DNA from 2 places in the Pseudarthrobacter sp. CC4 genome. Region 2 is predicted to be linked to the other one. Evidence: predicted binding sites of a transcription regulator. Region 2 holds the regulator's gene; the other holds the start of a gene.

Region 1 (3,406 bases), on a different contig from region 2:
ACCGGCTTGCGGCCGATCTTGTCAGCGAGCATGCCGAAGAGCGGCTGGGTGCCCAGTGCCACCAGGTTGGCGCCGACGACGAGCCACAGCGTGGTGGTGCCGTCCACGCCGGCAACCGTCTTGGCGTAGCTGATGGCGAGGGTGCCGAACACGGTGGAGACGGCGGCGATGAAGGCGCAGCAGATGACGCGGAGGACGTCGCGCCAGTGGCCCTTGAGGAGGTCGGCGACAGGGAGCTTGGAGATCTGCGCGGACTTCTGTGCTTCCTCGAAGGCCGGCGGCTCGTGCAGCGTGCGGCGGATGAAGAAGGCAACAACAACCACCACGGCACTCAGCCAGAACGGGATGCGCCAGCCGATGCCGTACTTGATCTCGTCCGGAAGGGCGAGCACGGGGATGAAGACGAGGGCAGCGAGGATCTGGCCGCCCTGGGTACCGGTGAGGGTCCAGGAGGTGAAGAAGGAGCGGCGGTTGTCCGGGGCGTGCTCCAGCGTCATGGAGGAGGCGCCTGCCTGCTCGCCGGCGGCGGAGAGGCCCTGGCAAAGCCGGGCCAGGACCAGCAGGGCCGGAGCCCACCAGCCAACGGTGTTGAAGTCCGGAAGGCAGCCGATCAGGAAGGTGGAGGCACCCATCAGCAGGAGGGTGAACATCAGGACCTTCCGGCGGCCCACCCTGTCGCCGAAGTGGCCCAGGATGACGGCGCCAACCGGCCGCGCCACGTAGGCGAAGCCGAAGGTGGCGAAGGACATGATGGCCGCGTTCGCGTCAGCATTGGGGAAGAAGACCGTGGGGAAGATCAGGGCTGCGGCGGAACCGAAGATGAAGAAGTCGTAGTATTCGACGGCGCTGCCCAGGAAGCTGGCGAGGGCTGCCTTCTTCGGCGTCCCGGCCGGGGCGGCGATGCCTGGCTCAGTGGACGGAAGTAACTGGCTCATGGAGTTCCTTAGATGTGACGACTTTGTCGCGGATGGATCAGGGGGCTCGCAGCCGGCGCGGCCTGGGGTAGGGGCTTGGCCCGGCACGGCTGGACGGTTGGGAAAACCCGAACAGTAGCCACATGGTGGGAGCTACTTGTGCGATACAGCAATGATGGCTGTGAGTGGAGTCACCTGTCAAGAAAATAATCATCATCTAGAAATAGCTCTCACTATGTGGCAACATCGAGGTATGAGTGTGAATCAAACCACAGCTGACGACGATGCAGCTGTCGACATCAAAGCGGACGCCAAGGCGGCCAAGGCGGACCGTACGGACATGGTGGGCAAGGCCCTGGGCCTCCTGGTCCTCCTGGGAGACGAGCCCCGCGGCGCGAGTGCCGCGGAAATCTCCCGCCGTGCGGACCTGCCCTTCAGCACCACTTACCGCCTGCTGGGATCGCTGACGCGGGACGGGTTCGTTGATTATGAACCGGACGGGCGCCGGTACCACCTGGGCCTGAGGATCTTCCAGCTGGGCCAGCGGGTCTCGAACCACCACGGCTTCGCAGGAACGGCCATGCCGGTTTTGCGCCGGGTGACCGAGCAGACGGGTGAGGCAACCATCCTGAGTGTCCGGGACGGCCACCACCACCTGACGGTGAACAAGGTGGACGGCCCGCAGATGTTCAGGGTGACCAGCGACCCCGGACACCTGGGCTCCCTCTCCACTACCGCCGTCGGCAAGGCCCTGGTGGCCTTCGCGGAGGATGCCGAGCGGGAAAAGCTGTTGGCGGAGCTTCCGCTGGAGCGGTTGACGGAAAAGTCCATTACGGACCGCGACGCCTTCCGCGCCGAAATTGAGAAGGTCCGGGCCCAGGGGTACGCGGTGATGGATGAGGAGAACGAGGCCGGCATGCGCGCCGTCGCGGTCCCGCTCCTCAACTCCCAGGGCCACGCGTTCGCCTCGCTGGCCACTGCCGTTCCTGTCTTCCGCCTGAGCCTTGAAGGCCTGGAGGCGCACGTTCCCCTGCTGCAGGAGGCCGCGGCGGAACTGGCCGCGCGCCTTCCGCAGCGGTGAGCCAGGGCGTGCCCCATCGCACGAATACCGCAGATTCAGGCCCATCTGTTCGTATGTAGAACAAGAGTGCGAGAAGTGAACATTTGTTATATCGTTATTCCAGTCACCTGCTGGCGGCGTGTGCCCGAGGGCAACGCCGGCCGCCCGGTGCCGTATCAAAGGAGCTGCACGGATGAGTAATCGAACTGAGTCCTACCTCGTGGGACTGGTCGGCGACGGCGTGATGCCGTCACTCACCCCGCCCATGCACGAACGCGAAGGTGATGTGCAGGGACTGCGCTACCTTTACCGGCCTATCGACCTCCTGGAACTGGGCCTTTCCGGGGAATCCGTGGGGGAGCTCCTCAGGAGCGCCCGGAACCTCGGCTTCAATGGCCTGAACATCACCCACCCCTGCAAGCAGCTGGTCCTGCAGCACCTGGATGAGGTTTCTCCGGACGCCCGCCGGCTGGGCGCCGTCAACACCGTGGTGATCGAGGACGGCCGGTTCGTCGGCCACAACACCGACTTTTCCGGCTTTGCCGCCGCACTGGCTTCCGGCCTCCCTGCCGCAAAGCTGGACCGCGTGGTGCAGCTGGGTGCCGGCGGTGCCGGTTCCGCCGTCGCCTACGCCCTGCTCTCCGCCGGTGTCCGCCACCTGGACCTCGTGGACATGGACGCCGCCCGCGGCGCCGCCCGGGCCGCTGAACTGGCCGGCTTCTTTCCGGACAGCACCGTGACGGCACGGACGACGACGGAGCTGCCGCGGCTGGTGCCCTTGGCCGACGGCCTGGTGCACTGCACCCCCGTGGGCATGGCCGCCCACCCCGGCGTTCCCCTCGACCTGGACCTGCTGGAGCCCCGGCACTGGGTGGCGGACATCGTCTACCGGCCCATCGAGACCGAACTTGTCCGCGGCGCCCGCGCCAAGGGCTGCGACGTGCTGGACGGCGGCCGCATGGCCGTGGGCCAGGCCGCCGACGCCTTCCGCATCTTTACCGGCCTCGAAGCGGACCCGGACCGCATGCGCAGCCACTTCCTGGAACTTGTGGCCGCAGAGGAGGTGGCTGCCTGATGCGCACCGGAATTGCCACCGTCTGCCTCTCCGGCACGCTGAAGGAAAAGATGCAGGCCTGCGCCATCGCGGGCTTCGACGGCATCGAGATCTTCGAACAGGACCTGGTCACTTCGCCGCTGAGCCCCGAGGACGTGCGGAAGATGGCCGCAGACCTCGGCCTGGGACTGGACCTCTACCAGCCGTTCCGGGATTTCGACGGCGTCACGCCGGACCTGCTGAAGGCCAACCTTCGGCGTGCTGAAGCGAAGTTCAGGCTGATGGGCCGGCTGGGCATGGACACCATCCTGGTCTGCTCCAACGTTGCCACGGCCACCATTGACGACGACGACCTCCGCGCCTCCCAGCTCTCCGAAC
Region 2 (3,406 bases):
TCCGCAGGTCGGTGAATTCCCGGTCCGGGTATCTGTTGAGTCCTGCTGCCGCTTCTGACACCGCTGCGCTAATGGCCGCCCTGACGTCAGCCGGAACCCCATGGGTGTTTTCATTCACGTTCAGGAGGATTGGAACGTCCAACTGGGGCGCGCCATAGGGCGTAAGCCCGCGGAGGTTGCTGCGGAGGGGAAGCCGGTTCAGGCGCTCTAGCTGGTCATTCACCTGAACAGTTTAGTGCCCGGGCCGGACACCGGAAAATGTGACGGTTTCCTGTTCGCTCCCGGAGCGCCGCGCCCTGCCGCCCCTGGAGAGGCAAAATGCCGGGTCCTAACTTGCGGGCACGAACAATTGCTGGCCGGGGAAGACCGCGCCGGCCGGGAGGTTATTGAGCTGCACGATGTCCGCCACAACGTCCCGCGGATCACGCTCCGGTGCGACACCGGCCGCAATGCCCCACAGTGACTCGCCAGGCTGGACCGTGACTGTGACAGTGGGCGTCGTTGCAAGATCCGTCGCAGACTCCGACGCCTTGGCCGGGGCATTGAAAAAGCCTGCCAGCGAAAGGAGCAGGGCAGCGAGCAGGACCAGCGGAATGCCGATCAGCACGATGCGACCGCGACGGGTCAGGCGAAGGGGCGGAAGAGGCGCAGGCCGTCCGGCCTGCCGATTGTCCGCCTGGGACAGGATTTGCTGCACCGAAAGCAGCTGGTGGCGTGAACCCCGCGAAACAGATGTAGCTGACATGATCTGAGCCCTCCTGGACCGTACTGTGCTGCCCGGACGTCCTTCCCTCCGCCCCCGGCCGGACCTTTTCCGGCGTAGTCTTCGAATGACCAGGGCAATGAGTAGAACATATATTCGAACTTTGCTTTCTCTGTTTTAGCACCTATCAACGAACATTGTCGAGACTCGCTAGAACAAATGTTTGAAAAAGCAATGCGGCTGGCCTAGCTTTGAACCAAAGAACAACCACCTGGACAGTCGATCAGCAGGGTCTGACATTTAGGGGCGGGAACTTCCAGGGCATGGCCATGGAGAGGGCCGGCGGAACCGAAAGGCATTGGCGAATATGGCAGCAGCAGCCGCCGGGGGCAGGGCAACCGCGCAACCGAAGAGGACCGCCAAGGGCCTGACTCCACGGCAAAAGAAGATCCTCGAAACCATCCAGCGCTCGGTCAACGAAAACGGGTACCCGCCGTCCATGCGGGAGATCGGCGACACCGTGGGACTGGCGAGCCTTTCGAGCGTGACGCACCAGCTTTCCCAGCTGGAGAAGCTTGGCTACCTCCGCCGCGACCCCAAGCGGCCGCGGGCCATGGAAGTCCTGATGCCGCTGACCCTGGACGGCGGAGCCGCAAAGCCGGCAAGCCAGGCGTCCGCCGTCCGTTCACCCGGTGCAGCGACTGTCACCGAACTGCCCACCGCCCTGGACACGGCGATGGTTCCCCTGGTGGGCCGGATCGCCGCAGGCGGCCCCATCCTTGCCGACCAGCTGGTGGAGGACGTGATGCCGCTCCCCAGGCAACTGGTGGGCCAGGGGGAACTGTTCATGCTTCGGGTAGCCGGGGATTCGATGGTGGATGCAGCCATCTGCGATGGCGACTGGGTTGTGGTCCGCCGCCAGCAGGATGCGGCCAACGGGGATATCGTGGCCGCGCTCCTGGATGACGAAGCCACCGTCAAGACATTCCGCCAGCGCGACGGCCACACGTGGCTGCTCCCGCAGAACACCCAGTACGAGCCCATCCTCGGGGACCACGCCACCATCATGGGCAAGGTTGTGTCGGTACTCCGCTCGCTGTAGCAGGGAAACTCCGCCCGCTGCAGCGAGACGGCCTCAGGCGTTTTCCCGGGCCAGCCGCTCCAGGGCGGCAATCGCCGTCTTCCGGTCTGTTGTGGACCAGAAGGGCGGCAGGGCCCCGCGAAGGAACCCTGCATAGCGCTCAGTGGCAAGCCGGGAGTCAAGCACGGCCACCACTCCCCTGTCGCCCGTGGAACGGATCAGCCGGCCTGCCCCCTGGGCGAGCCGGATCGCGGCGTGGGTGGCCGAAACCGACATAAAGCCGTTTCCACCTGCCTGGGCTACTGCCCGTGAGCGCGCCGTCATGAGGGGATCGTCCGGCCGCGGAAACGGGATGCGGTCTATCACCACAAGCCGGCACGAGCCGCCGGGGACGTCCACGCCCTGCCAAAGGGACATGGTCCCGAACAGGCAGGTATCGGGCTCGTCGGCGAACTGCTTTACCAGGCCGGTCATGGTGGAGTCCCCCTGGCAGAGGACGGTCATCCCCAGCTTGGGGCGCAGTGCCTCGGCCGCTTCCTCTGCCGCACGCCGGGACGAGAACAAGCACAGCGCCCCGCCACCGGAAGCACGGATCAGGGCTTCCAGTTCGTCCAGTGCTTCCGGGGAAGCACCCCTGCCGGGCTTCGGCAGGTGCCCGGCCACGTAGAGGATGCCCTGCTTTGGGTAGTCGAAGGGTGATCCCACGTCCACGCCTGTCCAGCTCGGGGCGCCGTCACCCACCAGGCCCAGTCCGCCCGCGGCAGGTTCAAACGCGGAACCGATGGCCAGCGTCGCGGAGGTCAGCACCACCGTGTGGCCGGCGAAGAGTCCTTCGCGCAGCCTCCCGGCAACGGACAGCGGCGCGATGTTGATCAACGCAGGAGCGGTCTCGTCCGGCGGGGAGAATCCCTGTGCAGGGTCAAAGGAACTGGCACGGGAAAACCACACCACTTCGCGGTTCTCCCGGGCTGCCAGGAGCCGTTCACAAAGTTCCAGGATGAGCAGCAGCCGCGACCGCGCGAGCTGCCTGCCGCCGTCGGCCGTGGCGCTGCTGTCCCCCTTTGAATCCGAGAGGGCAGCCCGGCAGGCGTCCCGCAGCTGGTCCACGCAGTCCAGCTGTTCATCATTGAGCCCGTTCGGGAGCAGCCCGTTCGGCACGCCTGCCAGGGCAAGCTCCAAGTTGGCGGCTGCGGCGTTCAACGCATCAACGGTGATGGCCGTGTGCTTCCGCGCACCGGCGGCAGCGGCGTGGACCATGGCCACCGAGAGCTGGCCGGAGACCGCCCCGGTAACCCTGTCCTGGAGTTCATGGGCCTCATCCACCACCACCACGTCATATTCGGGCAGGACGGCCAGGCCTTCGAACGCGCTGACGGCGAGCATCGCATGGTTGGTGACCACAACATCCGCTTCAGCAGCGTCCTGGCGCGCCAGTTCGCTGAAGCATTCCGCAGCCATGGGGCACTTCTGGGAGCCCAGGCACTCCATGGACGTCACCGAAACCTGCCGCCAGGCACGGTCCGTGACGCCCGGCAGCAGTTCATCCCGGTCGCCGGTGGCGGTCTTCTCCGCCCACTCCCGCAGCCGCACCACCTCCTTGCCGAGCTGGGACGAGGGGCCGC

Evidence for each region. Region 2 encodes LexA, which represses DNA repair genes until DNA is damaged. Its sites were predicted from a motif close to TCGAACANNTGTTCGA; they were not measured.
Region 1: PV768_RS06975 (shikimate dehydrogenase) is a predicted target of LexA. The motif match lies at 2,071-2,086, and genes of this name have one in related genera.

The regions. Positions count from the first base shown of each region.
Region 1 is NZ_JARCCZ010000008.1:35,793-39,198, forward strand. Features, by position in the region: gene PV768_RS06965 (MFS transporter) at 1-935, opposite strand, end outside; gene PV768_RS06970 (IclR family transcriptional regulator) at 1,168-1,995, shown strand; gene PV768_RS06975 (shikimate dehydrogenase) at 2,168-3,049, shown strand; gene PV768_RS06980 (bifunctional sugar phosphate isomerase/epimerase/4-hydroxyphenylpyruvate dioxygenase family protein) at 3,049-3,406, shown strand, end outside.
Region 2 is NZ_JARCCZ010000010.1:126,489-129,894, reverse strand. Features, by position in the region: gene PV768_RS08755 (histidinol-phosphate transaminase) at 1-223, opposite strand, end outside; gene PV768_RS08750 (LysM peptidoglycan-binding domain-containing protein) at 329-745, opposite strand; gene lexA (transcriptional repressor LexA) at 1,071-1,805, shown strand; gene PV768_RS08740 (ATP-dependent DNA helicase) at 1,839-3,406, opposite strand, start outside.